DNA from 2 places in the Rhodococcus jostii RHA1 genome. Region 1 is predicted to be linked to the other one. Evidence: riboswitches for the same ligand, from Rfam matches in the RefSeq annotation. Region 1 holds a riboswitch; the other holds the start of a gene.
The links. A riboswitch is a leader RNA that binds a small molecule or an ion and turns the genes downstream of it on or off. The one in region 1 is predicted to bind glycine.

Region 1 (8,641 bases):
GCCACGGACACGGATCCGGACCGCGTGTACTTGACCGCGTTCGACACGAGGTTCAGCACGATCTTCACCCACATCTCGCGGTCCACTTCGACCGGACCGGCGCCTTCGTCGATATCGGCCCGGAGCGCGAGTCCGGCCTGCACGGCGGCGGAATCGAACATGCTCACGCATTCGGCGGTCAGCCTGCCGACATCGGTCGGCTCCGGGCGGGGCAGCAGCTGGCCGGCTTCCGCCTTGGACAGATCGAGGAGGTCGTCGACGAGCTGCTGCAGCCGGACCGCTGCCCGGTAGGCGGCCGCGATCGCGTCACGCTGATCTGCGGGCAACTCGTCCCCGGTCCGCTCACGCAGAGTCTCGAGGGGGCCCAGCAGCAAGGTCAACGGGGTACGGAACTCGTGACTGACGTTCTGGAAGAACCGCGTCTTCGCCGCGTCGAGTTCCGCCAGCGCGGCGGCGCGGTCCCGTTCGAACTCGTAGGCCAGAGCGTCCGAGATCAGCGTCGACACCTTCGCCGTGACCAACTCGGCGAAACCCCGATACGCGTCGTCGAACGCGCGATACGGACTGATCCCGAGCACGAGCACACCCACCGGCTCCGCGTGACCCGTCACGATCAACGGGCACAGCCGCACCTCCGTCACCGCCTTCGACCCGGCGGGCTCGAACGATTCGCCGGGCGCCTGGACGCGGCGGCTGGTGACGTCGGTCGCCGGAATTCGGGCGGGCCTGAACTCGCCGTCGTCGTCCACCCCGGCGGCACCGACGAGCACCAGGTCGTCGGCGGCGTCGTCGCCCGAGCCACCGGCGACCTCCCGACGGAGGTATATCGCGGCCAGCGGAACGTCTTGTCCGCTGGCGCCGAGCACGCGCACGACCGCACGGCAGGCATCGACGAGCGGGTCGTCGCCGCCCGCGGTGGATACCGTGCCCAGTTGCCGCAGCGTCTCCAATCGCCGCTCCCCGAGCACGGTCGCGGTCACGTCGGTCGTCGCGACGAAGACACCGGCGACCTTCCCGTCCTCGTCCTGTACCGGACTGTAGGAGAACGTCCAGTACGTCTCCTCGAGGTACCCGTGCCGCAGCAGGTACAGCGGCTGATTCTCCGTGTAGGTCGCCGCGCCGCCCGACATCACCTGCTCGGCGAGCGGTCCCACCTCGTCCCAGATCTCCGCCCAACACTGGGCCCCGGGTTCGCCGATCGCGGCGGGGTACTTGGCGCCGAGGACCCGGGTGTACGCGTCGTTGAAGATCTGCACGAGCTCAGGACCCCACCAGAGCAACATCGGGACCTCGGAGGGCAGCACGGTGCGTATTGCCGCCCGCAACTCGACAGACCAGGTCTCGACCGGCCCCAGCGGTGTGGCCGCCCAATCGATGCGGCGTAGCCGCTCCCGTGTCTCGCCCGGCCCGGCGAACAACCGATCCGCCGACCAGGAATTACCGAAACCCGAGCCAGTCACATCCATGGACCCTTCCGCCCACTGCCGGTCGCCCGGACATGTCCGTTGTCAACAGGGAAATCATGGCCCAGTACCGCGTGCAACCGCCACTTCTCGTCTTCCGACATTCGGAAGCGAAGTTGGATTCGAGTGACCCGTCCGCCACGGTAGGTGAGTCGTGAGCCACATCACAGCCCACCTCCGAGGAAGAGCAGGTCCCGCGCATGCAATTCGACCTACGCGAACGCATCGACAGCAGTCCGATGACGCGCTACCAATGGGGCGCCATCGCCATCTGCGGTCTACTCAACGTGCTCGACGGCTTCGACGTCCTCGTCATGGCGTTCACCGCCCAGTCGGTGTCGCAGGAGTGGGATCTGTCCGGCTCGGTCGTCGGCCTCCTGCTCAGCGCCGGACTGTTCGGGATGGCCGCGGGTTCGCTGTTCCTGGCGCCGTGGGCCGACACCATCGGCCGCCGCGCCATGATCCTGCTGTGCCTGGCACTCGCGTCGACGGGCATGCTGCTGTCGGCGGTCAGCCAGAGCGCGTTGCAACTCGGCCTGCTCCGCGCCCTCACCGGCGTCGGCATCGGCGGAATCCTCGCCAGCAGCAACGTCATCGCCAGTGAGTACGCGTCGAACCGCTGGCGCGGGCTCGCGGTGAGTCTCAACTCCACCGGTTACGCCGTCGGCGCCACCCTCGGCGGAATCATCGCCGTCGTGCTGCAGAACTCGCTCGGCTGGCGCTCGGTGTTCCTGTTCGGCGGGCTGTGCACGGCGGCCATCATCCCCGTCGTCTACGCCCGGCTCCCCGAATCCATCGACTTCCTGCTCGTCCGGCGACCGGCCAACGCCCTCGACCGGATCAATGCCTTCGCCCAGCGGGTCGGCCAGCCGCGACTCGACGGACTGCCCGCACCGCGCGCCGCCGCCACGGCCGACGCCGGATTCGCGATGCGCGTCCTGCTGTCTCCGCAGCGCCGCCGCAGCACACTCCTGGTGTGGTTCGCGTTCTTCATGGCGATGTTCGGCTTCTACTTCGTCACCAGCTGGACCCCGAAACTGCTGGTCGAGGCGGGCATGTCCGCGAACCAGGGCGTCACCGGCGGAGTGCTCCTCAACCTCGGCGGCATCTTCGGCGCCACCCTGCTCGGGGCGCTGTCCGCACGCTTCGCCCTCAAGCGCGTGCTCATCGCCTACATGGCGATCGCGGGCGTGCTGCTCGTCGTCTTCGTCCCCGCCACCGCGTCCATCGTCATCGCGTTCGGGCTCGGCGCCCTGATCGGCGTCTTCGCCAACGGCTGCATCGCCGGGCTGTACGCAATCACGCCGTCGGTCTACTCGCCCGCCGTCCGGGCCACCGGCGTCGGCTGGGGCATCGGCATCGGCCGCGTCGGCGCCATCGCGTCCCCGATCGTCGCGGGCGCCCTCCTCGACCGCGACTGGTCGCCCACCCAGCTGTACATCCTCGTGGCCGCGTCCTTCGTGCTCGCCGGACTCGCCGTGTCGCGACTGCGGTTCGAGAAGACCGGCGTGGACGCCGGGGACGCCACCGCGGACGCGCCGCTGACCACTCACTGAGGCGGCTCCGCCACCCGTGCGTGGTTGACGAGTGTAGAGACTCGTTAACCACTCACGGGCCCGGAAGGCCTAGATCCCGACCTTCGACAGGATCGCCGTCATCGCCGCCTGGACGCCGGTGGACAGGGTGGGCTCCGCGACGGGGGCGAAGAACGGTGAGTGGTTCACCGGCACAGGCTTTCCACTCTCGAGGGTTTCCGCGGTGTGGCCACCGAACATCCAGAACACCGACGGAACGCCGATCACCTCGGCGAGCAGGCCGAAGTCCTCCGAGCCCATCATCGGAGTCGACGGCCTGACGTTGTTCTCGCCCAGCACCTTCTGCAGCTCGGCGACGAGTTCGGCGGTGGCGTCGGGATCGTTGTAGTTGCGCGGGAACGTGTACAGCTCCTCGATCAGCGGCTTCGGCGCCCCGGACGCGTCGGCCTCGGCGTAGATGATGCGGCGCAGCGCGGCATTGACTTGCTCACGCACCTCGGGGTCGAGGGTGCGCACGTTGATCGTGAACTCGGCCCGGTCCGCGATGATGTTCTCCTTCAGCCCCGCATGGAACGTGGCGACCGTGACGACCGCCGGCTTCATGGGGTGAACTTCGCGGGACACGATGGTCTGGATGCGGTTGATCATGTTGACGCCCTGGATGATCGGGTCGATCGAATCCTGGGGCTGGGAGCCGTGTGAGCCCTGGCCGTAGACGGTGACCTTCAGTGAATCGGCCATGGCCATCGCGTCGCCACTCGTGACGTGCACGGTGCCGGCCAGCATCGGCCCGACGTGCTGCCCGAAGACGATCTCCGGCTTGGGTGCCCGGTCCCACAGGCCATCCTCGACCATGGCCTTCGCTCCGGCGGCCGTTTCCTCGCCCGGTTGGAAGAGGAACACGATCGTTCCGGCCCACGCCTCGCGCGCGCCTGCGAGCAGTTCGGCGACGGTGAGCAGGGTGGCGACGTGTGTGTCGTGGCCGCAGCCGTGCATCACGGGCACCTCGGTGCCGTCGTCGAGGTGTCCGGTGGCGGCGCTGGCGTAGTCGACGCCGGTGTCTTCCGCGATCGGCAGCCCATCGGAATCGGCGCGGAAGGCCACCGTGGGGCCCTCGCCGTTGGTCAGGACACCGACCACTCCGGTGCCGCCGCAGACGAACGTGTCGATCCCGAGGGCGACGAGGGAACTCTGGATCAACTCCGCGGTCTTGTGTTCCTGCATGGACAGTTCCGGGTTCGCATGCAGGTGGTAGTAGAGGTCGTGCATCTTCGCCCGCAGCTCGTCGGTGAGCGCGATCGGGAGGTCGGTCATGGAGTCTTCTTTCGAATCATGTGAAGGTGAGATGTCTCCGCGCATCGATTCTTACTCGATGGTCGCGAGCTCGGCCGGGCTCTGGTCGTTCTTGTTCCGCAGGAACCAGGCGAGGACCGCCGTCACGATCACCGGATGGCGGTGGACGACAGCGCGAGGCTCGGCATCGCCGGAACCACCACGAACGTGATGACCGCGGCCACCAGCAGCGCGACCACCGTGGCCCGGGGCTGCTTCATCGACACGATCGCCTGGACGAGGACCGCCCCCAGGACCGAGGGAAGGATGTAGGAACGGGTGACGGTCACGATGTCGGTGGGAATCACGCTGATCAGCCAGGTGCCGAGCAGCCCCACGAACACGGCCAGGGACACGAGGTGCACCATCGCGGCGCCGCAGATCGCCAGGACCGCAGCCAGTTCGGCCCGCTTGGTTCCCGGTTTGGCTCCGATGTTCGTCTGCGCGATGAGCGCGGCAGGCAACAGCTTGTTCGCGATGTTGCCGATCATGAACGCCTGGTACATCGCGGCCGGACCGAGGATGGGGAAATAGGTCAGCGGTTCGACCAGCCAGATGATGAAGAATGTCCCGGCCACCGCGGCGAACGCGGTCCACAACTGGCCTCCGGTGACGTCCACCTCACCCGAGAACACCAGGTACAGGGGCGCACCGATCGACAGAAGCAGCCCCACGATCATCGTGATCCGACCCCAGCGGGACGTCGTCTTGTCGAACTCGGCGAGTGCACGCGCACCGGTGGACACCGTTACGGCTTCGTCGGTAGTCATCGAAAAGTCCTTTCCGTGCGAGTCGTGAATCAGGAAGTGACCAGGTAGGTAACGGTGAGGGCGGCGAGGATCGAAATGCCCAGCCCCCATTCACGGAGCCAGCCCTTGCCGAACGTCCGGGCCACGAAGAGGCAGATCCCCATCGCAACCGCGGAGGCGGCGAACGCGACGATGTGATAGCTGGACTTCGTCAGTTCCTGGAAGCCCAGCGACGCGAACGCGCCGATCAGGGCGGCAGACGGGACGACGGCCATCAACGCCGGATTCACGGTGCGGATCTTCGCGTCGCCCCGCTTGAGCAGCGGAGTGAGGACGAGCGCGGACAGCATCCACATCACACCGCCGATACTCATCGCGAAGAAGGCGACCACGAACACATTCTGGGTGTAGGTGTCGGCACCGAGTTTCGCGCCCATGGAGTCGGCGGCGATGCTGGCCGCGGACACGTCGTACGCGGCGGAACCGATCAGGCCGATGCGGGCCAGGACGGCGGGCGTCCCGAAGAGGGCGAGCAGGGCGATCGCCACGAGGCAGACCGCCAGGGACGGTCCGATCGCCGAGACGGCGCCGGAGCGGAACGACACTTTCATGTCTTCCGGCGACATGTCCGCGACGGGTGCCACCTTGCGGACCGCGGTCATGTAGATCGCCGACTGCACGACGATGACGACGAAGATGCCGGCAACGGCCACCCAGAGAACAGGCGAGTTGGCGACAGCCATGATGTCCGTGGATGTCCCACTAGCAGTCACATTCATGGATCTCCCAGGGAGCGTGAGTAACCGGCGAACCGATCGCTCGAGCGATGTGAGGGTGATCCGGTGGATCGCCTCGGCTGACACCCGCTCTGTTCCGTAACCTGAGAGTTTGGAGACACACTCGTGGGAGTGGTCATCGTGCCCCGTCGGTGAACGTGCCGTTACAGCCGACACGCTGCTCTCCAGAGTTCCCGACCCTGACTGTCCTGGTGCCTGAGAGTTTGTGGGTACTTGCTCCTTCGGCGTCCGGGACTCGGTCCCGGAACTCTCCAGCCAGGTTCATAGGGAGAAACCACCGTGATGGTTCCGAATCGAACTGACTCGGGACGTACTGTTCCGCAGACGTATTACGAAGGCATGACTTCGCCGTTCCGGCGTGTTAACTCACACTCCTGGGCGGAAATCGCCAGTGCGCGTTCGCATGCCGAACACCCCATGTGAGTGGCAAAGCGTGCGCCAGCACCCTTTGCCACTCACATGGGGGTCAGCCGTGGACGTGGAGAGGCTTGCCGGCCACTGCCATCAGTGCCTCACCGAGCGCCTCGCCCTGGGTGGGGTGGGCGTGCACGAACTTCGCCGCCTGCGCGGCATCGACCTCGAAGTTGTAGAGCAGCTGCGCCTCACCGATCAGCTCCCCGACGCGGTCGCCGACCATGTGCACGCCGACGACGACCCCGGTCGGCGCCACCACGAGTTTGACCGCTCCCGACGTCTTGAGGATCTGGCTCCTGCCGTTGCCGGCGAGGTCGTAGGTGACGGTCTCGACGTTCTCGCCGAACTTCTCCCGGGCGGCGGTCTCGGTCAACCCGACCGACGCGACCTCGGGGTGGGAGTAGGTGACCCGCGGGATCCCGGTCTCGTCGACGACGTCCGGACGGAGCCCGGCGATCTCCTCCGCCACGAAGATCCCCTGCTGGAAACCGCGGTGGGCCAGCTGGAGCCCGGGGACGATGTCGCCGACCGCGAAGACGTTCGGGACCGTGGTGCGCAGTCGATCACTGGTCACCACGAAGCCCTTGTCGAGCATCACTCCGGTCTCCTCGTACCCCATCGACGCGGTGTTGGGTCCGCGCCCCACTGCGACCAGCACGACGTCGGCGTCGAGCACGTCGCCGGAGTCGAGGGTGACGGACACCGCATCCTCGTCTTGCGTCACCTCCGTCACCCGCACACCTGTCTTCGCGGCGATCTTGCGACGACGGAATGCCCGCTCGAGGTACTTGGAGGTCGTTTCGTCCTCGTTCGGCACCAGCCGCGGCATCGCCTCGACGATCGTCACCGACGCACCGAACGACGCCCAGACACTGGCGAATTCGACGCCGATGACGCCGCCGCCCAGGATGATCGCTTTCTTCGGGACGGACGGCAACACGAGCGCCTGTTCGCTGGTGACGATCCGGCCGCCGATGCTGATGCCGGGCAGCGTCTTCGGCGACGACCCCGTCGCCAGGACGACGGCGGCGCCCGTGATCAGCTCGTCGTCGACCTCCACTCCGTTGGGTCCGACCAACCGTCCGCGGCCGTTGACGACGGTGATGCCGTACGAGTCGACGAGGCCCTGCAATCCTTTGTGCAGTCGGGTGACGATGGTGTTCTGGTAGCTCAGGACCTTCTCGAGGTCGACACCGTCGAACGTGACGTCGATACCGAACTGCGAGGCGGTGCGGGCACTGTCGGCGACCTCGGCGGAGTGCAGCAGCGCCTTCGTCGGAATGCATCCCTGATGCAGGCACGTGCCGCCGAGTTCGTTCTCCTCGACGAGGATGACCGAACGGCCCAGTTCGGCCGAGCGGATGGCGGCCGCGTAGCCGCCGGAACCGCCGCCGAGGATGACGACATCTGCTGATCGGTGGGACATGGGAACTCCTTGCTGGAACGGAAGAGGATGGGGTTCAGTGAACTGCGGTCGCGGCGACGGCCTCCGCGTGGAGGCGGCCGGCCCGATAGGAGGAGCGCACGAGCGGACCGGACAGGACGCCGAGGAAGCCGATCTCGCGGGCGATCCCGTCGAGCATGACGAACTCGTCCGGTTTCGCCCACCGCGCCACCGGATGGTGCCGGGCGGACGGCCGCAGATACTGGGTGATCGTGATCAACTGGCAACCGGCGGTATGCAGATCCCGGAGGGCCTGAATCACCTCGTCCGCGGTCTCCCCCATCCCGAGGATGAGGTTCGACTTGGTGATCAGGCCGTCCTCCCGGGCCCGGGTGATCACCTCGAGGGAACGCTCGTACGTGAAGGCAGGGCGGATACGACGGAATATCCGGGGAACAGTCTCCACGTTGTGCGCAAGCACTTCCGGACGGGTGTCGAACACCTCGCGTAGTTGCGCGGCGTCGGCGTTGAAATCGGGGATCAGCAGTTCGACGCCGGTGCCCGGGCACAGTTCGTGAATCTGCCGCACCGTCTCCGCGTACAGCCAGGCGCCGCCGTCCGGCAGATCGTCGCGGGCAACCCCGGTGACGGTGGCGTACCGAAGGCCCATGGTCTGCACCGACTCCGCGACCCGTCTGGGCTCTCCCCGGTCGAGTGCGGCGGGCCGGCCGGTGTCGATCTGGCAGAAGTCGCACCGCCGGGTGCACTGGCTTCCGCCGATGAGGAACGTCGCCTCACGGTCCTCCCAGCATTCGAAGATGTTGGGACATCCCGCTTCCTGGCACACGGTGTGCAGGTTCTCGCGTTCGACGAGAGCGGCGAGGTCCCGGTATTCGGGGCCTGTCCGCATCTGCACCTTCATCCACGACGGTTTGCGTTCGACCGGAGTCTTGGCGTTGCGGACTTC
Region 2 (21,248 bases), 2.1 Mb from region 1:
CCCTCGCCGGTGTAGAGGACGGGGAAGTACTCGTCCAGGCGGCGCGCGATGTAGTTGGCCGAGGCGATGGCGGTCAGGCTTGCGCGGCGCAGCCCGACGGCGCCCATCATCCGGATGTACGCCCACGTGATCGGGAGGATCGACGCACTGCCGTAGGGGGCCGCGGAGATCGGTCCGGCCGTGCCGAGTTCCGGTGCGAGCGGATGCCCGGGCAGGAACGGCGTGAGGTGGGACCGCACACCGATCGGACCGACGCCGGGGCCACCGCCACCGTGCGGGATGCAGAACGTCTTGTGCAGGTTGAGGTGGCTCACGTCGCCGCCGAACCGGCCGGGACGGGCCAGGCCGACAAGGGCGTTGAGGTTGGCGCCGTCGACGTACACCTGGCCGCCGGCGTCGTGGACGGCGGCGCAGATGTCGGCGATCTCGTGCTCGTACACACCGTGTGTGGACGGGTAGGTGATCATGATCGCCGCGAGGCGCTCGGCATGGTCGGCGATCTTCGCGCGCAGATCGTCCAGGTCCACGTCACCGTTGGGGCGGCACGCCACGACCTCGACGCGCATCCCGGCCATGACCGCGGATGCGGCGTTGGTGCCGTGGGCGCTCGACGGGATGAGGCAGGTGTCGCGGTGGTCGTCTCCGCGGCTGAGGTGGTAGTTGCGGATCGCGAGCAGCCCCGCGTACTCGCCCTGGCTACCGGCATTCGGCTGCAGGCTGACTGCGTCGTAGCCGGTGACGGCCACGAGCCAGTTCTCGAGGTCCTTGATGATGCGGAGAATTCCCGGTGTGTCCCCGGTCGGCGCGAACGGGTGCAGTCCGGCGAACGCGGGCCAGGTGATCGCTTCCATCTCGGCGGTGGCATTGAGCTTCATCGTGCAGGAACCGAGTGGGATCATGCTTCGGTCGAGTGCGATGTCCTTGTCGGACAACGCCCGCAGGTAGCGCAGCATCGCCGTCTCGGTGCGATACCGGGTGAAGGCCTCGTGCTGCAGGTAGTCGGATCCGCGGAGCTGCGCGTCGGGGACGGACGTGCCCACCTCCTCGGTCACGGCGCCTTCGCCGCCGAACGCCGCCAGAACCTGGGTGACGTCGTCGGCGGTGGTGGCCTCGTCGCACGCGATGGCGACGTGATCGGCGTCGACGAGCCGCAGGTTGATGCCGGCGTCCTTCGCCTTCGCCACCACGTCCGCGGCTCGGCCGTCCACTCGAACGAGGATCGTGTCGAAGTAGTGTTCGTGGACGACGACGGCCCCGGTCTTGCGGAGCGCGGCGGCCAGCGAGTGCGCCGTGTTCGCCACGCGCAGGGCGATCGCCTTCAAGCCCTCGGCGCCGTGGTAGCTGGCGTACATGGCCGCCAGAATCGCCAGCAACACCTGAGCGGTGCAGATGTTCGACGTCGCCTTCTCGCGGCGAATGTGCTGCTCGCGGGTCTGCAGCGCCAGCCGGTACGCCTTGTCGCCGTCGGCGTCGACGGAGACGCCCACCAGACGGCCGGGGAGTTGACGTGCGTGCTTGGTGTGCACGGCGAGGTAGCCGGCGTGCGGGCCACCGAAGCCCATGGGGACACCGAACCGCTGGGTGGTGCCGAAGCAGGCGTCGGCCCCGATCTCGCCGGGCGGGGTGAGGAGGGTGAGTGCCAGCAGATCCGCCCCGACCGCGACCAGTGCGCCGCGCTCGTGGGCGGCGGCGATCACGTCGGTGTAGTCGACGATACGGCCGGACCCGCCGGGCATCTGGGCGAGGACGCCGAAGAAGTCACCGTCCGGAAGGCCGACGGACAGGTCGGCCACGACGATCTCGATGCCGAGCGGCTCGGCCCGGGTCTCGACGACGGCCAGCGTCTGCGGGAACAGGTCGGCGTCGACGACGAACCGCGGGGACTTGCTCTTGCTCGCCCGGCGCAACAGCGTCATCGCCTCGGCGGCGGCGGTGGCCTCATCGAGCATCGACGAGTTGGCGACCTCCATGCCGGTCAGGTCGGCGACCATCGTCTGGAAGTTGAGGAGCGCTTCGAGCCGGCCCTGGCTGATCTCGGGCTGGTACGGCGTGTAGGCCGTGTACCAGGCCGGGTTCTCGATGATGTTCCGGATCAGGACCGGCGGGGTGAGGGTGTCGTAGTAGCCGAGACCGATCATGGACGTCGCCACGGTGTTCTGCGCGGCGAGTGTGGACAGTTCGGCGAGCGCTTCGTGCTCGGACACCGGCGCGGGCAGTGCGTCGAGGCCGTCGGCGATGCCGGCCGTGACCCCGTCCAGGATGACGGCGGGGACGGCCTTCGACGCGAGGTCGTCGAGCGAATCGGCTCCGACCAGTTCGAGAATGTGCGCGAGTTCCGCAGCGTTCGGGCCGACATGACGATCGGCGAATGTACGGCTTCCAGCGTCGATCACGACAACTCCCAAGCAGTTCGCAGGATCAGGACACGCCCCGCGTAGCGGAACGTCCCTCCCCCTCTGTCGCCTGCTCGAGTCGAGCGCCTGAGAGATTCGGTACCGTCGTTCGCGGTTGAAGACGGCCCTTTCCCCGTGGGCGGGTGGGTGCTCCCACCGCTTTCCAGAGACGTCGGAGCCCGCACGGTCCTGTCTGCCTGAGAGATTGACGGGGAGGTGTTGCTCCTTCGGCGCCCGAACTCCTGCACACACGATGTTTCTGTGCTTGCAGTGCCCGGAACTCTCCCGCACGGCGTCGACGCACCGCCAGTCTATGTCACGGCTACGGATGGCGGCGCAGGCAGCGCCGCGCTCCGATGGAGGCGGGCTAGCCCGTCTTGCGGCTCGCGCGGTTCTTGCGCCGCGACGCCAGTTCGTCCTCGGGGCTCTGCTCGCTCGCGCCGCCATCGGCGCGCTCGGCCGGGAAATCGGCGATGGTGCCGGTCAGTTCGCGCATCGCACCGCTCACCGCGATACCGAAGACGCCCTGCCCGCCCTGGAGCAGATCGACGACCTCTTCGGGGGACGTGCACTCGTAGACCGTGGTCCCGTCCGAGAATAGTGTGATCTTCGCCAAGTCCCGCACTCCGCGCTTACGGAGGTGGTCGACGGCCACGCGGATGTTCTGCAAGGATATTCCGGTGTCGAGCAGACGCTTGACGATCTTGAGGACGAGGATGTCTTTGAACGAGTACAGCCGTTGGCTGCCCGAACCTGCTGCGCCACGAATGGACGGCACGACGAGCGAAGTGCGAGCCCAGTAATCGAGCTGGCGGTAGGTGATTCCCGCGATCTGGCAGGCGATGGGGACGCGGTATCCGACGAGGTCGTCGGGCACGGAATCGTCCGGGAAGAGGCCCGGTTGGATCTCCTCGGAGCTGAATTCGGACTCGGCAACGTTGTCGCCGGGCGCAAGATTCAGCGCATTCTCCTGCGGCCGATCTCCCACTGACTACTCCCTCTCGCATGTTGCACTGAACCCGACGATCAGTGCGCCTGTGACGCGCGTCGCCAGTGCCCGCGGCACAGCCACAGCACATCGAGCGGCGCAAGCGCCACCAGTGACATCGAGCAAGCCCGTACCCTGAACCTACTCAGCGTACGCCCGATAGAATCTGCAGGGCAGAAAATCACTGCACTGAACGCTATGACTCCGAAGAGACGGGGTCAACGCAACGCGCCGGAGGAACCTCAACCGTTACTCCGCGCCCGAGGCTTTTCCGAGGGTGCAACCTAGCCGTCGGTGGCCTTGAAATCGTCCGGCGACACGGACTCGAGGAATTCCTTGAACTTCTCGACCTCGTCCTCGCGCTCGTCGGGCATGACCAGACCGGCCTCCGTGAGCACCGATTCCTCGGCGAAGATCGGCACCCCGATCCGCAGTGCGATGGCGATGGAGTCGGACGGGCGGGCCGAGACGCGGGTGTTCTGGTCGAACACGAGGTCGGCATAGAACGTGCCCTCGCGCAGGTCGACGATGCGAACTTCCTTCAAGGTGCGACCGAAGGCTTCGATCAGGTTCTTGATGAGATCGTGGGTCAGCGGACGCGCCGGCTCGACGCCCTGCTGTTCGAGTGCGATCGCGGTGGCCTCGGTCTGGCCGATCCAGATGGGCAGGTACCGCTCGCCGTCGGTTTCACGCAACAGCAGAACAGGTTGACTTTGGGGTTGCTCGACACGAACTCCGATCACGTGCATTTCGCTCATCGCGTCTGCCTCCACCCTGCAATGGTCCGTCCGCGGCACACAATGCCGTACCAGGATTCTATTCGATTCGTGTCTGCTCTTCGACCGTACAGCCGTTCGAGCGCAGCGTCGTTGGGAAGTGGGGACGGTCGGCGAGTTCACCTCACCGATCGAGCGCACCCCGGACTGCCGACTTCACCAGGCAGGTGTGCAACGTCAGAGACAAGGCGGCCAGTTCGCGCACCATCTCCTCGGCGCGATCACGTGCGCCGGCGTCGCGGCCCTTGGCGACGGGCCCGGCGATCTGCGCGACCAGCCCGGCCTCGCGGTCGGCCGCCAGCTTGAACGCCCTCAGGTGCCGCACTTCGAGTCCGAACTCGGACATCGCCCTCGCGGTGCGCGCCAGTGTCACCGCGTCTTCGTCGAAGAACCCTGCCGGCCCGGGAACGACCAGGCCTCCGCGGGTCAGTTCGCCGAGGAACTTGTCGTCGATCCCCGCCCGGGCGATCAGATCGTCGCGGCTGATCCGCACCTCGCGGTCGGTGAGGAACTCCTCCGGGGACACCTCGCCCGGGGCCACCGTGAGCGTGCGCGGCCGGCGCGGCGAAGAATCGCCTGCGCCGACCGTGGCCACACCTCTGTCGATGGCCTCGAGCTGCTCCTTGATGACCTTCAGCGGCAGATACTGATCCCGCTGCGCAGTGAGGACATAGCGCAGACGTTCACAGTCGGCGATCGAGAATCGCCGATACCCCGACGGAGTGCGCTGGGGGCTGATGAGACCCTCGGCTTCGAGGAATCGGATCTTCGAGATCGTCACATCAGGAAAATCGGGGCGGAGTCGATCCAGCACGGAGCCGATCGACATCCCCGATTGCGCCTGCTGCTGCCGCACCGCGGTCATTGGCTACCCGCACCAGCTGACGTCTCACCGATCTGCGAGCCACCGGCAGTGGTCCGGGGTCCGGTCAGAAAGACCAGTCGGAACTTGCCGATCTGGACCTCGTCACCGTTCGCCAGGACGGCCGAGTCGACCGGTTCCCGGTTGACGTAGGTGCCGTTGAGGCTGCCGACGTCGACCACCTGGAACTCGTCGTCCTCCTGACGGAACTCCGCATGACGACGGCTGACGGTCACGTCGTCGAGGAAGATGTCGCTGTCGGGATGCCGTCCCGCGGACGTCGTCGGCTGGTCGAGCAGGAAGCGCGACCCTGCGTTCGGTCCACGCTTGACGACGAGCAGAGCAGAGCCCGCGGGCAGTCCCTCCACACCCGACACCGGAGCTTCCGGAGCCTGGGTTGCCGAGGAGTTGTCGAGCTCATTGAGAAAGTCCGCGCGGAAGACCGACGTGGTTTCCGCCGGCGTCTCCCCATAGACCGCGTCGTTGCCGTTCTCGCTCACCGTTTCTCCTCCTAGTTCGATCATCCAGCAAGATTCGCTGGACTACGCAATGCCACTCGGTACTACATAATTCGGTTCCCGTGCACATTAACTTCTGTGCAAACTCCCACGATCACATTCAAACTACGGACCTGCGCCCCGACACGGCACATGCGTTCAACATCGACCGTACCCTGCGCACGCCGGTGCGTGTAGTGAGACAGGCCGCCAGCACATTACGAACCGGTATTCCGACAGCGGATTTTTCCGGCAACCCGGTTTTCCGGGCTGTCGGCACCTTCCGAACTTATCCGATTACCGCTTCGCGTGTTCTCGGGAAATTATCCTGCCGTGATGTCTGCATAGCCGGCGGCGTCCAGCATTTCGGCCAGTGCCGCGTCGAGGGTCGCCTCGTCGTCGACACCGAGGTCCACCAGCCACCCCTGCCCGTAGGGCGCGGAGTTCACAAGTTCCGGGTTGCCGTCCAGATCGGCATTGGCGGCAACGACTTTCGCCGTCAGCGGGGCGAAGATGTCGGAGACGCTCTTGGTGGATTCCACCTCGCCGAACGATTCGCCCGCCGTCACGGCCTCGTCGACCGCCGGAAGCTGGACGAACACGACGTCGCCGAGCTGGGACTGCGCGAAATCGGTGATGCCGACGCGTACCGTCGTGGGCCCCGTCCGCTCGACCCACTCGTGTTCGGCGGTGTACCGACGATCGGCGGGGATTTCGAGCTCACTCACAGTGGCTTCCTTTCGATGGCAATCCGCGGGCGGATGCGAAGATCAATTTCCGGGCTGAGCGTATTGGCGAGGTTTCGCCTCCCGCAAGGCGGAGATCGTGACCTGCTGCGATTGTTCGATCGTCAGCTGTCCGCCGCTGCGCGCGACCGTGTCGACCACCCCGCCGGGAATGTTCAGGGCCGCCGCCAGAGTCGGCGGATCACCGATGGCGACCACCCCGTAGGGGGCGTTCACCTTCCGGCCGTCCACCGACACGCCGCCGGCCGAACCGGACACCCAGGAGTCGACGCCGATCCGGATGGGCGGGCCGTCCGCACCCTGGATCTGGACGGCTTCGGCACCGGCGGCACGCAATTCCTGCACGAGGTCGAGCAGGACCTCGGAGCCGACTCCCTTGTTGGGGTCGGTGATGCGCATCGTCACCCCGGGGCCGGTGGCCGGTGCGCTGCCGACCTGGATCGACAGCGCCGTCAACCGGGCCTGCGCCTCGTCGAGTGCCGCCCCGGAACTGCCGCTCTGTTGCAACGTTGCCAAGGTCTGTTCCAGCGATGCGATCTCCTGCCGCAGGGCCGCCTCCCGCTGGTTCAGCGTGTCCAGGACGACCAGGAGATCGGCCGGGCTCGCCGAGTCGAGGGTGTCGCCGGACCCGGTGTTCTTCACCTGCGTGACGATCGCGATTCCCAGCCCACCGAGCAGGAGCGCGGCCAGCAGCGCGAAGACGACGTGCGATCGCTGCGACGTCGCCGGTTCGTTCCCGTGCAGTTCGTGTCTGCCCTCGTGTCCGCTCACGCCGCGATCACGCCCCGAACAGACGTCGCCGGAGCGCGGCCGCGTTGCCGAAGATGCGGATTCCGAGCACGACGACGATCGCGGTGGACAGCTGGGTTCCCACACCGAGTTGGTCACCGAGCCACACGATCAGGGCGGCCACCAGGACGTTGAACACGAACGAGACGACGAACACCTTCGAGTCGAAGATCTCGTCGAGGTACGCGCGCAGTCCGCCGAACACCGCGTCGAGCGCGGCGACGACGGCGATGGGCAGGTAGGGCTGCACGGCGTCGGGCACTTGCGGGCTGAACACCACTCCCAGCACGATGCCCACGATCAGGGCGAGCACCCCGTAGATCGCGGATCCGCCCTTCAGTGCTGCCTTCATTCGTGTGACGCCTCCATTCGACTCCGCCGTTGTCATCGTGTTCCCACTTCCCTGGCTGCCCGCACTTCCCGCGCCGGGGCGGCCGGCAAGTGGAGATCGTCGGCCTCCGCCACCGCGAAGCCGATGCCGTACAACTGCGCCACGCTGGACATCCGCAGATAGGCGTCGCTCACCACGAATCCGGTCTGCATCGGCCCCTGCGGGCCGATCGCCGAGACCACGTACGGCGAGAACACCGGCTGATTGTCCACGAGCATCGCGCCACCCGCCTGGCGGATCGTCACCGACGGGCCGATCCGCACGTCGCCGACCGCGATGGCCTCGGCGCCGCTCGCCCACAGCGAATTGACCACCGACTGGAGGTCGCGGTCGAGCACCACGGCCTTCCCCCCGACACTGCGCTGGGACGAGTCGGACAGGTTGGGCTTGGCCGCGGGGTCCGTCAACGTCACGGTCAGGCCGGGACCGTGCACGGCCTCGACTCCGGCGTCCCCCTCGAGGCCGCGAAGCTCGTCGAGCAGTGCCGCACCTCGGGCGTCACCGGCCAGCGCGGTGGCGCGCGCGTCGTCGGTCTGTGTCGACAGCGTGTCCCGGGTTGCGGCGAGGGCGCCCGCCCGATCCTGGGCGTCCTGCACCTTGCTCAGCAGTTCGGTCCGCACCTGCTCGGTGCCGGGGATGCGTTCGGTGGCCTGCCGGTAGGCGACCGACAGCACCAGCCCGACGAGCAGCGCGCCGATCGCGATCCACACCTGCTGACCGACCCGCGTCTGTCGTGAATGTCCCTGCTCACGATCGTCGGCCGCACCCTCGTACCCGGGGTCCAGGTGGTCGTTCATCAGGGACCGCAGCAGGGACGGCACCGGATTCCTGCGAATGCCGGAATCTGTCCGTTTCATCACTGGACCTCGCGTTCCTCGCCGCCCGGTCCTCGCACGGGAACGGTGCGCGCGACGGTCAGCGCGTTCACGGTGTAGAGCAGCCCGGTCCACACGTAGAGCACCGTGCCCCAGATCAGGAGCGCGGCGCCGAGCGGCTGCGCCACGGTCGCGATGCTCCAGTCGCCGTGCGCCGCGAGGGTCATCGGCAGCGCGAACATCAGCAGGAACGTGGCACCCTTGCCGAGGTACATCACGTCGGGGGGAGGGAGACCGCGCCGTCGGTAGATGACCAGCGTGAGCGCGAGAACGGCGTCGCGGCCGATCAGGATCGCCGCCACCCACCACGGGATGAATCCGCGCAGGACGAACGTCACCAGCGTCGTGACGACGTAGAGGCGATCGACGAAGGGGTCGAGCAGCGCACCCAGCTTCGACGACTGGTCGAGGATCCGCGCCAGCTTGCCGTCGAGCCAGTCGGTGAAGCCGCTGATCATGAGGATCGCGAGTGCCCACCCGTCGGAGTGGGTGACGAGCAGCAGGTACACGAACAGCGGCACGCCGAGGAGTCGAACCACGCTCAGGAGGTTCGGGACGGTCACGATCCGGTCCGACCGCGCAGTGTCCCGGTCCACCGAATTCACCAAAATCTCCCCAGCGTCGAGTGCGGACCTGTTTTCGGGCGCTCGTCGCACCGCTCTCGCCACTCTTCCACAACCGGGATGGTGTTCAGTCGATCCTCTCGTCCGTCCGGCCGTGTCACTCGCCCCGCGCAACGTCCGGTCGTGGTGGGGCCGGTACGCGTGCGACGGCGTCCGCGGTCAGACTTCCCAGGTACAGCCACCCGTCGTGCTCCCGCACACCTGTGACGGGGGAATAGCTGCCCTTGCCTCCGCGCAGGCTGTGCACGATCTCGCCGCGGTGATCGAGGGCGATCACCCAGCCGGCGTGCTCCGGATTCGGTTGCACGGCCTCCGGCAGGTTCGCCGCGACGATCCGCAGCGTCGGGTACGGCGCGAGCAGGTCGAGCAACCGCATCCGCGGGCTGTAGAGCGCCACCCAGAACAGGCCGTCCCGTGTCTGGGACGTCATGTTGTCCGGTATGCCGGGCAGATTCGCGGCCCACACCGACGCCGCACCCTGCGACGGGCCGGTCAGGTCGACGCGGGAGATCTGGTACGAGCCGGTCTCGGCGACGAGAACGAACGACTCGTCCGAGGCCAGTCCCACGCCGTTGGCGAACTGCAGCCCCTCGGCCAGGAGGTCGGTCTCCCCCGTCCGCGGGTCCAGACGCAGCAGGCGGCCGGTCCCGCGGTGCTCGAGAAGGTCGTAGCGGTGGTCGGCGATCGTGAAGTGCGCCGAGGAGTCGGTGAAGTACACGATGCCGTCCCTGCCGACCGCCGAGTTGTTGCACGCCACGAGCGGGCGCCCGGCCGCGGCGTCGGCGAGCACGTCGACGCGTCCCTGGTCGTCGACTCGCAGCACACCGCGCTCGGCGTCGCAGATCAGGAACCGGCCGTCGTCGAGTATCTCGACCCCGAGAGGCCGCCCGTGGGTGTTCGCGAGTTCGGTGGCGTGTCCGTGGCCGTCGAACCGCCAGATCCGGCCGTCGTTGCCTCCGGTGACCACCCGGCCGTCGTGATCGACGGCGACGTCCTCCGGGCCTTCTCCGGCGGGGAGCGTCCAGCGGTGCGCGTCGTCGAGCATCCCGTTCGGCGCGAGCACTCCCGTCGGTGGTGGTGGCGGCGGGGCGTGCCAGACGGTGGGGTCGACACCGGTGCGGTCGAGCTTGCGGGCGAGAGACTCGAAGAAGGTCACGAACTGTGAGATTAGTCGCGTCCCCCGCTGGACGTGGTTCCGCTAACGCCAGGCGAAGACCGGCTGGTCGAAACCGTCGATCCGCGTGTGCCTGCCGTGCAGTGCGACCTCCCGGAACTGGAACACGACCGCGCCGGTGGGGGCGTGCACGAGGTGACGGCGGAACGGCCATTGGATCACCGGTTTCGACGATTCGGGGATCTCGACGAACCGCGGCTCCGCGTCGATCTCGGGAACGCCCACCGAGAACACTTCCGCCACTTCCTCGCGATTGGGGACGAGCGACGTGATCGACTGGTCCGACCACACGACGAACGGGGTGATGACGTACCCGGAGCGGGTGACGTAGTCGTCGAGCCTGCCGAGCACCGCGGACGGCTCCACGTCGAGGCCGAGTTCCTCGTGCAGCTCGCGCCGGGCGGCGTCCTCGCCGGTCTCCCCCGGATCCACTCCGCCGCCGGGCAACGCGAACTGTCCCGGATGCGCGCGCATCTTGCTCGGGCGCATGGTCAGCGGAACGGCCTGACCGCCGGCGCCGTCGTTCATCACGGCGATCACTACCGCCGCGGACCGCCGATTCGTCGGGTCCACGATCCGTGGTTCGAAGCGTGCCAGCGCGTCGGCGAGCCGTTCCCTGCTCAGTGCGTGCCCATTCACCATCACCCGACAGTATCGCCAGTCGCGGCGAAACCCACGCTTCGATCCCCCCGCGTTTCGAACCCCGCGCCGGCCGTCAGCCGAGCAGTTGCTGCCTGATCTCGTTCTTGAGGACCTTCCCCAGTTTGGAACGCGGCAGATCGGGCCAGACCAGGATTTCCTTCGGGGTCTTCACGCTGCCGATGCGCGCTTTCACGAACGCCGTGAGTGCGTCGGCCTCGATCGGTGTTCCGGCTCGGGACTGGACGACGGCGACGACACGTTCACCCCATTTCTCGTCGGGGAGCCCGATCACCCCGCAGTCCTGGATTCCGGGGTACGCCATGAGCGCCTGTTCCACTTCGACGGAATAGACGTTGAATCCGCCGGTGATGATCATGTCCTTGGCCCGGTCGACGATGTACAGGAAGTTGTCGTCGTCGAGGTACCCGATGTCGCCCGTGTGATGCCAGCCGTGCGCCGACGCCTCCTGCGTCGCAACGGGATTCTTGTAGTACCCCGTCATGACGAGCGAGCTGCGCACGACCACTTCGCCTCGCTCACCGGAAGGCAGCAGCGTCCCCTGCCCGTCCATGATGGCGACGGTGACCAGCGGGGAGGGCCTGCCTGCGGAGCTCAGCCGGGCGGTCGCCACCGAGCCGTCGGCGTGGAAATGGTCTTTCGGCGCCATCGTCGCGATCATCATCGGCGCCTCGCTCTGCCCGAACAGCTGGGCCATCACCGGCCCGATCCGGGTCAGCGCTTCTTCGAGCCGGGTCGGCGAGATCGGCGCCGCGCCGTACCAGAAGCATTGCAGCGAACTCAGGTCCGTCGTCGCCAGGTCTGCGTGGTCCAGCAGCATGTAGATCAGGGTCGGCGGAAGGAAGGTGTGGGTGACGCGGTCCCGGTCGATGTGCGCGAGGAACTGCCCCAGGTCGGGCGTGGGCATGATGACCACCTGTCCGCCGAGGGCGAGGATCGGGAAACACAGGACACCGGCCGCGTGCGTCAACGGCGCGAGGGCGAGGTAGACCGGCCTGCCGTCGAACGGGTAGCTCATCAGGGTCAGCGCAGACATCGTCTCGATGTTCCGGCCGGTGAGCATCACACCCTTCGGCCTCCCCGTCGTGCCGCCGGTGCCGACGATCAGCGCGAGATCGTCGACCGGCTCGACGTCGAGACGTTCGGTACCCAGCCAGTCGTCGAACGGGTGGGCGTACTCCTCATCGCCGTCGAGACATACGAGCGTCGTCAGCAGCGGCAACTGCCGACGGATCCGATCGACCAAGGGCGCGAACGCCTTCTGGAAGATCAGGCAGCGACAGTCGAAGAGGGCGAGCAGGTCCCGATTCTCCGCCGCCTCGTTCCGCGGGTTGATCGGGCACCACACCGCCCCCGCCCGGCTGATCCCGAAGACGCAGGAGAACGCAGTCGGATCGTTGCCGGACAGGACGGCCACCTTGTCGCCCGCGGCGATCCCCGACCGTGCCAGCGCGGCCGCGACGCGCCGGCTCAGGTCCTGGACATCGGCGTACGACAGCGTCCGGTCGCCCATCGTCAGGCACGGCGACGACGGACCGAGCGAGGCACCCTTGTCGAGGTAGTCGGTCAAGCGCATGGTGTGGTCCTCCTCGAAGTCGCGGCCGGGACGATCAGCTCTGCACGGTGAGAACCGGCTCCATCACGAGGCCGAAGCTCCGCAGGATTCCCAGGAGTTCGCGATGCCCGAACGCCTGGCACGCCGACGCGAGACCCGTCCGCTTCGGAGGCTGCTGCAACAGGGAGTACGCGGCGTACGCCTGCAGGAGACCCGTCTGCTTGTAGTTGCAGTTGCCGTGGATGACACAGTGCGCCCGCCCCAGCGGCCCCGACGCGTACACGGAGTCGAGCGATGTGTTGACCCGTGGGTTCTCCCGCGGCGGCATTCCCGCCTGCACGGAGCCGGCGATCTCCGCGAGCGCCGCGTCCTGCTCGTCCGCGGGAAGGGTCTTGATCTGTTCCTCGACCATCTTCTGCGTCGCGACGACACCCTCCATCACGGAACGGTCGAACACGCCGCCTGCCGCTTTCACGTTCGCCACCCGCGGATCGTCCTTGAACCACACGGGATGGCTGGTGCCGCCCCACGGCAGCGCGAGGGCCATCTGGTGCTGTCCCGGCACCACGACCTCGAACGTGGTACCGGGATCCCACTTCTCGTACCGGTTCTGTTCCAGGTAGTACCAGTCGGCTTTGAGGATCGTGAAGATCGTCTGCGTGGACGCGTAGGTGGGAAAACCCTTCCACAACACCAGGATGTCGAGAGTGTCCAATCCGGGCGTCTCCAGCGCGATGTTCGCGGCGATCTCGCCGGTGGTGTACATCTGCGCGACACCGGGTGACAGCAGCAGCCCTTTCTCCGCGAACTTCTCGCCGAACTTCGCCTGCACGTCCAGAACCCAGTCCTGTTCACCGGTCGTGTCGGTGTAGTGACAGCCCGCGGCGAGAGCCGCCTCGACGACGATGGCGCCGTGCTTGATGAACGGGCCGACCATGTTGCTGACAACCCTTGCGCCGCTGAACAATTCCGTCAGCGCCGGGACGGTGTGCTCGACCTCGACCACCTCGTGGTCGACGGTGTCCAGGCCGGGAATCCGGTCGAGCACTTCCTGGATCCGCTTCTTGTCCCGCCCCGCGGCGATGAACGGAATGTTGAACTCGCGCAGGTATTCACACACGAGGCGCCCGGTGTAACCGGAGACTCCGTAGACGATGACGGGCTTCTTGTCGGTCATGAGATGCCTTTCAGAATGTGGGAGAAGTTCGGGAGATCGGTCACATGCCCATGCCACCGTCGACCGGCAGGCCGATTCCGGTGACGAAGCGGGCGGCGTCGGAGGCCAGGAAGACGACGGTGTCGGCGATGTCCGCGACCTCGCCGAGTCGCCCGAGAGGCGTCAGGCCGATCACGTCGGCGACCGCGGCGTCGGCGCTGGGCCACAGTCCGAGCCGCTCCATGTCGGCGGCCAGCCCGAGTCCCATCTCCGTGGCGACCAGCCCGGGGTACACACAGTTCACCCGGACGCCGTACCCGAGTTTGCCTGCCTCCTGGGCCGCGACCCGGGTCAGCCGGTCGACGGCCGACTTGGTGGCGGAGTAGCCGGCGATGCCCGGGAACGGGATGGTGGCGGCGACCGAGGAGACGTTGACGATCGCCCCGCCCGATCCCGCTGCGCCTCCGGGACGCATCGCGCGCAGACCGTGTTTCAGACCGAGCGCGACGCCGAGAATGTTGACCTCGCACATCCGTCGGATGTCTGCGGGGTCGATGTCGACCACGAGCGACGAGATCTCGATGCCCGCGTTGTTGACGAGGAGGTCGAGTCCGCCGAGTTGCTCCACGGTGGCAGCGACGGCGCGCTCCCAGTTGCCGTCGTCGGTCACGTCGAGTTTCACGAATCCGGTGTCGACGCCGGTCTTCCCGACGGAATCGGCAGTCGCGCGCCCTTCCTCCTCGAGGACGTCGCCGATCACGACCGCCGCACCGGCGTCGGCGAGGGCGGCAGCCATACCGGCGCCCAACCCCTTCGCACCACCGGTGACCAGTGCTTTCCGTCCTGCAAGATCACTTACGCTCATTCCGACCTGCCTTCGTACGAGACGATTCGCGGAAACCACGTCACGAGACCGAGTCCGCAATGTGGTGTGGATCACAGCGTATTCGACTTTGTACAACTGTCAAGAATTCTCTTGACGACTGTCAAGTTTTTGTTACACAGTCGTCAAGGAACGCGGGCTAGACTGATGCTCACCGTGCTGGACCATGCGCGCCGAACAGGAAGAATGCCGTGACACCCGTCGCCGAGAAGAACGCCGATCGAGTCTCGCGCCGCCAGGTCGACAAGTTCGCCGAGCGCCGGGATCAGCTCGCCGAGGCCGCGTTGCAGACCCTCTCGGAACTCGGCTATGCCCGCACCAGCCTCCGGGAGATCGCCCAGAACTCCGAGTTCTCCCACGGCGTCCTGCACTACTACTTCAGCGACAAGGTCGATCTGATCACGCACTGCGTGCGGCACTACAAGGCCCGGTGCGTCACGCGATACGACGGCGTGGTCGCCACGGCGCAGACTCCCGAGGAGTTGAAGGCGGGATTCGGCCGGGTGCTGGGGGATTCCCTCCGCGACGAGGCCACCCTGCATCGCCTCTGGTACGACCTCCGCTCGCAGTCGCTGTTCGAGGAGTCGTTCCGGGCAGACGTCGCCGCGATCGACAAGAGTCTCGAAAACATGATCTGGCGCATCGTGTCCCGGTATGCGGAATTGGCGGGGCGCACGATCACCATCGCCCCGGCCACCATGTATGCGGTCCTCGACGGACTGTTCCAGCAGAGCCTCGCACGGTATCTGTCGGGCGACGACACCGCCGCGGACAGCCTCGCGGACAACGTCGATCAGGTACTGGCGCTCGTCATTCCGGCACGGTAAGGCCGGTCACTTCTCCGCGGCAGCCTTGATCCGCTGCGCGAAATCGGGTGCGTCCTTCCGGGCCGCCCGAAGGGCGAGAGGTGCGATCAGCTTTCCTATTCCGTGCCCCTCCAGCACGTTGAAGATCGTTACCTTGGTGCCTGCACCCGCGGGTTCGAGGTCGTAACCGCCCTCTTTCGCGGTGATGGAATTCTTCGAACGCTCCGCCCAGCGAATCTTCCGTGGCACCTCGAATTCGGTGATCTCGAACTCCCGCTTCGTGGTCATCCCGGCGTCCTTGACGGTGCTGACGAAGAGGGTGCCGACGCCTGGCGGACCATCCGTCTTCTTCACGATCTCCTGCACCCGGGGACTGAAGTCCCGGTCGTTGACCCCGGCGGCGAGGTACTCGAACACTTCCCCGATGGGGCGATTGATCACAACAGTGCCTTCGAACCGTCCAGCCATGCCAGCCTCCCGTTTCCGTGACCTGCCGGGTTCCGACAGTACTCGCGACGGTCCGGCGGCGCGGTCACATCGCCGCCGGACCGTCGGTCATAGAAGTGACGGCCGACAACGCGGCGTCTTCTGCAGGACTCCGAACACAGGAAGGCTCGAACATGGACATCACCTCGATCACCGACAGTTCCCGGGCCGGGCGATCGACCCCGGCACGCCCGTTTCTCTCCACCGCCCGCGGCATACTCACGCTGACGCTGTTGTGCGCCGTGGCATTTCTCGATTTCGTCGACGCATCCATCGTCAACATCGCCCTGCCCGACATGCGCAGCGACCTGGACATCTCGGTACAGGAACTGCAGTGGGTCCCGAGCGCCTACCTCCTCACCTACGGCGGTTTCATGCTGCTCGGCGGCCGCCTGGCCGACCTGCTCGGTCGCCGTCGCGTGCTCGTCACCGGCACCGTCGTGATCGGGCTGTCGTCGCTGATCGGCGGTTTCGCCGGAAACGCCGAGGTCTTGATCGGCGCACGACTCGCGCAGGGTGTCGGTGCGGCACTGATGCTTCCGGCCGCGCTGTCGATTCTGACGACGACCTTCGAGGAGGGCCCCGAACGGCATACCGCACTCGGTGTCTGGGCCGGGGTGGGCGGTCTCGCATCGGCTGTCGGTGTCTTTCTCGGCGGTGTGCTCACCGAGGGGCCGGGCTGGCGATGGGTGCTGTTCGTCAACCCTGTCGCGTGCGCGCTCGTGCTTCCGGCGGTCTTCGCGCTCATTCCCGGCGACCGGCGCCGCGCCCGGTTCGCAAACTTCGACGTCGCAGGCAGTGTGCTCGGCACCGGCGGGATGCTGTTGCTCGTCTACGCCCTGGTGGAGGCACCCGACCAGGGATGGGGCAGCGCCCGCACGATCGCCGGGTTCGCCGGTGCGTTCGTGCTGATCGTGGCGTTCGTGATCAACGAGCAGCACAGCCGGCACCCTCTCCTGCCGCTGTCGATCTTCCGCGTCAAGGGCCTTGCCGCCGCGAATGTCACAGGGCTGATCGCCTTTGCGGGTCTCATCGCGATGTTCTTCTTCCTGACTCTCTACATGCAGAACGTTCTCGGCTACTCCCCCATCCAGACCGGTGCGGCCTACCTCCCGCTCTGCCTGGGGGTCGGGGTCGCCGCCGGGGTGTGCTCCCAGTTGCTGACCCGGACCGGAACCCGTCCCGTCGTCGTCGTGGGAGCGCTGGTGGCCTCGGCCGGCCTGTACCTGCTGTCCCGGATCCCCGTCGACGGCTCCTACCTCAACGATCTGCTGCCCGGACTGATGATCGTGTCTTTCGGTCTCGGCGCCGTCTTCGTCGGCGTCACGACCGCGGCCAACGCCGGTGTGCCTGCCGGCGAGGCAGGGCTCGCGGCAGCGTTGTTGAACGCCTCCCAGCAGGTCGGCAGCGCACTCGGACTGGCGATCTTCGCCGCGATCGCCACCTCGCATTCCCAGCATCTGCTCGCGGCGAATTCGCCTGTGCCCGAGGCACTCACCTTCGGCTTCCAGCGAGCGCTGCTGACCGGCAGCATCTTCCTCGTCGCCGCGGCCGTGATCGGCCTGCGCACCGGCAACGCACACGGAGACGGCGAGCGCCGCACGAACTGACCCCCGGCGGGCTCGTCAGTCGAGGTTCTCGACGACGAGCCCGGCGAGGCGCTCACGGTCGGCGAGGATGTCGATCTCGACGATCTTCCCGCGCCGGATCGTGACGCCCATGACCGACAGCAACTGCCCGTCGGAGATCGCGACCACTCCGGCGGCACCGTTGACGAGCGCCGGATGCGCGAACCGAGCCAACCGGGCGAACCCCAGGACCCGGCCCGCGACGGTCGCCGAGCCGCGCACCATCGTGGAGGCGCCTGCAGGCACTGCTCCGGTATCGGCGCGGAGCACGACATCCGGGTCGAGCACCGCCACGAGGGCGTCGAAGTCGCCGCTCCTCGCGGCCGCCAGGAACGCGTCGACAACCGCACGCTGACGGACCGGATCGGTGTCGGGAACCGGGGCTCCCTGCAGACGCCGGCGTGCGCGACTGGCCAGTTGCCGGGCGGCCGCGGGTGTTCGCTCCACGATCGGGGCGATGTCCTCGAAGGGCACCGCGAACATGTCGTGGAGCACGAACGCCAGTCGCTCGGCGGGGGCAAGCGTGCCGAGAACGACGAGCAGTGCAAGACCCACCGAATCGGCCAGCACCGCCTCGTGTTCGGGGTCGCTGCCGTCTGCCCGGGTCACGATCGGGTCGGGGACCGCCGCGTCCAGTGGATCTTCCCGCCGTGTCCTGCGTGACTGCAGCATGTTCAGGCACACCCGCGCCACCACCGTGGTCAGCCAGCCGCCCAGGTTCTCGACGGTGTCGGCGTCGGTGCGGCTCAGTCGCAGCCAGGATTCCTGCACGGCGTCCTCGGCTTCGCTGAGCGAGCCGAGCATCCGGTAGGCCACTGCGCGCAGGTGCGTGCGATGGGCCTCGAACTGCTGCGCCAACACGTCGTTGTCGTTCATCGGTCACATCCCCTCAGTCTCGATCCGTCAACTGTGTGACCGGCGAAACGCTGCCGATGTGACGACGGCGCGTCGTCCGTGTCCCTCTGATGCGCGCAATGCATCCAGTTTCCCTGGTTCCGCTGTCCGATATCGCCGTGGTTAACTGAAATGACGCTCACAGTCTCTGAAGGGCTGGACGGCATGTGGAAAGCGCAGCAGGTCGGACGTCTGTTTCTCGTCTCGGTACTCGCGGCACTGGCCGTGTGCGGGGTGAGCGCCACCGCGTCGGCGCATGCCCCGGCAGTCACCGGGAAGGTCGTCGCGCCGACACTGTCCCCCGCGAGCGGGCACGTCGTCGGCGTCGCGCATCCTGTCGTCGTCCGGTTCGCGTCACCGGTGCCCGATCGCGCGCTCGCCGAGCGTGGTGTCCGGATCACCCCGTCGAGGGCGGTGCCCGGGCAGTTCTCCTGGATCGACGACCGCACCGTGCAGTGGACTCCGGCGCACTTCTGGCCGGCCCACACCCGGGTGACCGTCGAGGCGGCGGGCGCGAGGTCGCAGTTCCAGGTGGGTGACGCACTCGTCGCCGTCGCGAACACGACGACGCACCAGTTCACGGTCAGCATCAACGATCAGGTCGTGCAGACCATGCCGGCGTCCATGGGCAAACCCGGATACGAAACACCGCTCGGGACGTTCCCCGTCATCGAGCAATTCCGCGACATGATCATGGATTCGTCGACGTACGGCGTCCCGATCGATGACGAGGAGGGCTACCGCCTCTACGTCGAGTACGCCACCCGCATCACGTGGGGTGGGATCTTCGTGCACGCCGCACCGTGGTCGGTGAACTCGCAGGGATTCGAGAACGTCAGCCACGGCTGCATCAATCTCAGCACCGAGAACGCGCGGTGGTTCTACGACAACGCCAAGATCGGCGACCCGGTCATCGTCACGGATTGAGTACCGGCCCCGAGACACAGAAAAGGCGGTTTCCCGTTTCCGGGAAACCGCCTTCGCTGATCATCTGGTCGGGCTGACAGGATTTGAACCTGCGACCACTTGACCCCCAGTCAAGTGCGCTACCAAGCTGCGCCACAGCCCGTCCACACCCTCGTTCAGGTGCTCGATGAGATTACATCAGGGGCAGTCCGTAACGCTAATCGCCTGGTCAGAGCGCATTCTGTCGGATCAACGATTCCGCCGCTCACGCTTTTCCCGCACCCGCACCGAGATGCGGACGGGGCTGCCGTCGAAATTGAACTCCTCGCGCAGACGTCGCTCCAGGAACCGGCGGTAGCCCGCCTCGAGGAACCCGGTCGTGAACAGCACGAACGTCGGCGGGCGTGTTCCGGCCTGCGTGGCGAACATCACGCGAGGCAGCCGGCCACCACGCATCGGCGGCGGAGTGGCGGCAATGACTTCCTTGAGCCAGGTGTTGAGCCGGCCCGTGGGAATGCGTTTGTCCCAGGACTCCAGCGCGGTGTCCAGGGCGGGGACGAGCTTCTGCACCGCGCGCCCCGTCTGCGCCGAGATGTTGACGCGCTGCGCCCACGGCACCCGCACCAGGTCCCGGTCGACCTCTCGATCGAGCTGGAGGCGCCGGTCCTCGTCGACGAGATCCCACTTGTTGAACGCGATGACGAGGGCCCGGCCGGCGTCGGCCACCATGCTCAGCACGCGCAGGTCCTGCTCCGAGATCGGCTCGGACGCGTCGATCAGCAGAATCGCGACCTCGGCCGCCTCGATGGCGCTCTTCGTCCGCAGCGACGCGTAGAACTCGGCGCCGCTGGCGTGGCTGACCCGCTTGCGCAGACCGGCGGTGTCGACGAAACGCCACGGCCTGCCGCCGAGCTCCACGATCGAGTCGACCGGATCGACGGTGGTGCCCGCGACGTTGTGGACCACCGACCGCTCGTCGCCCGACAGCTTGTTCAGCAGGCTCGACTTCCCGACGTTCGGCTTCCCGACCAGAGCCACGCGTCGCGGCCCGCCGCCGGGGATGCCTTCACGTGGGGTCTCCGGGAGCGCGGCGAGCACCTCGTCGAGGAGATCACCGGTGCCGCGGCCGTGGGTCGCACTCACCGAGTGCGGCTGCCCGAGACCGAGCGACCACAGTGCGGCCACCTCGGATTCGGTGCGGCCGTCGTCCACCTTGTTGGCCACCAGCAGAACCGGGGTCTTGGACCGGCGCAGCACCTTGGCCACGGCCTCGTCCGTTGCGGTGGCGCCGACGACGGCGTCGACCACGAGGAGGATCGCGTCCGCGGTCTGCATCGCCAATTCCGCCTGACGGGCCACCGACTGCTGCAGGCCCTTGGCGTCGGGTTCCCAGCCGCCGGTGTCCTGCACCATGAAGCGGCGTCCACTCCAGTTCGCCTCGTAGGAGACGCGGTCCCGGGTGACACCGGGAATGTCCTCGACCACGGCTTCGCGTCGGCCGATGATCCGGTTGACGAGCGTCGACTTGCCGACGTTCGGGCGCCCGACCACTGCGAGGGTGGGAACAGGGACGTGGGACTCTCCGTCGCCACCGTCTTCGAGGTCCAGGACCTCCCAGTCGGATTCCTCACTCCAGGTGCCGTCGCCTGCGAACTCGGTGGTGAATTGTTCGGTCACTGCCCTGCTCCAGTTCTTTCGCTTACCACCAGCAGCAACCTGCCGATCACGTCGTCGATTCCGAGTTCGCTGGTGTCGACAAGCACGGAATCGTCGGCCGGCCGCAGCGGCGACACGGCGCGCGTGGAGTCGAGGTGGTCACGACGCTGCACGTCGGCCAGCACGGCCGCGTAGTCGTCGCCTCGCCCCTCCGCGAGATTCTGCGCATTCCTGCGCTGTGCCCGGGCTTCCGCCGAGGCGGTGAGGTAGATCTTCACGTCGGCGTCCGGGATGACGACGGTGCCGATGTCTCGGCCCTCGACGACGATCCGTTCGGCCTCGCCCGCGAGGCGACGCTGCGCCGCGACGAGCAGTTCACGCACGGCCGGTACGGCGGAGACCGCCGAGACGGCCTTGGTCACCGCGTCGCCGCGGATCTCCTCCCCCACGTCCTCCCCGTCGAGCAGGACCTGCTCACCCGCCGGGTCGGTGCCGATCGACCAC

Region 2: linked by a shared signal. The riboswitch ahead of gcvP (aminomethyl-transferring glycine dehydrogenase) and the one ahead of RHA1_RS14250 (DUF5058 family protein) in region 1 are both predicted to bind glycine.

The regions. Positions count from the first base shown of each region.
Region 1 covers NC_008268.1:3,085,355-3,093,995, forward strand. Annotated here, with positions in the region: gene RHA1_RS14230 (ATP-binding protein) at 1-1,466, opposite strand, end outside; gene RHA1_RS14235 (MFS transporter) at 1,664-3,019, shown strand; gene RHA1_RS14240 (amidohydrolase) at 3,089-4,312, opposite strand; gene RHA1_RS14245 (hypothetical protein) at 4,441-5,100, opposite strand; gene RHA1_RS14250 (DUF5058 family protein) at 5,130-5,822, opposite strand; glycine riboswitch at 5,946-6,046, opposite strand; glycine riboswitch at 6,050-6,141, opposite strand; gene lpdA (dihydrolipoyl dehydrogenase) at 6,343-7,716, opposite strand; gene lipA (lipoyl synthase) at 7,751-8,641, opposite strand, start outside.
Region 2 covers NC_008268.1:960,950-982,197, forward strand. Annotated here, with positions in the region: gene gcvP (aminomethyl-transferring glycine dehydrogenase) at 1-2,393, opposite strand, end outside; glycine riboswitch at 2,568-2,691, opposite strand; gene RHA1_RS04320 (MerR family transcriptional regulator) at 2,761-3,381, opposite strand; gene RHA1_RS04325 (bifunctional nuclease family protein) at 3,666-4,139, opposite strand; gene ftsR (transcriptional regulator FtsR) at 4,282-5,022, opposite strand; gene garA (glycogen accumulation regulator GarA) at 5,019-5,519, opposite strand; gene gcvH (glycine cleavage system protein GcvH) at 5,840-6,244, opposite strand; gene RHA1_RS04345 (DUF881 domain-containing protein) at 6,287-7,033, opposite strand; gene RHA1_RS04350 (small basic family protein) at 7,041-7,403, opposite strand; gene RHA1_RS04355 (DUF881 domain-containing protein) at 7,436-8,299, opposite strand; gene RHA1_RS04360 (CDP-alcohol phosphatidyltransferase family protein) at 8,299-8,922, opposite strand; gene RHA1_RS04365 (SMP-30/gluconolactonase/LRE family protein) at 9,038-10,096, opposite strand; gene RHA1_RS04370 (NUDIX hydrolase) at 10,139-10,756, opposite strand; gene RHA1_RS04375 (acyl-CoA synthetase) at 10,830-12,350, opposite strand; gene RHA1_RS04380 (DUF5938 domain-containing protein) at 12,385-13,506, opposite strand; gene RHA1_RS04385 (SDR family NAD(P)-dependent oxidoreductase) at 13,547-14,350, opposite strand; gene RHA1_RS04390 (TetR/AcrR family transcriptional regulator) at 14,560-15,195, shown strand; gene RHA1_RS04395 (SRPBCC family protein) at 15,202-15,642, opposite strand; partial or broken gene RHA1_RS04400 (MFS transporter) at 15,795-17,066, shown strand; gene RHA1_RS04405 (sigma-70 family RNA polymerase sigma factor) at 17,286-18,164, opposite strand; gene RHA1_RS04410 (L,D-transpeptidase) at 18,348-19,109, shown strand; tRNA gene RHA1_RS04415 (tRNA-Pro) at 19,175-19,251, opposite strand; gene der (ribosome biogenesis GTPase Der) at 19,338-20,765, opposite strand; gene cmk ((d)CMP kinase) at 20,762-21,248, opposite strand, start outside.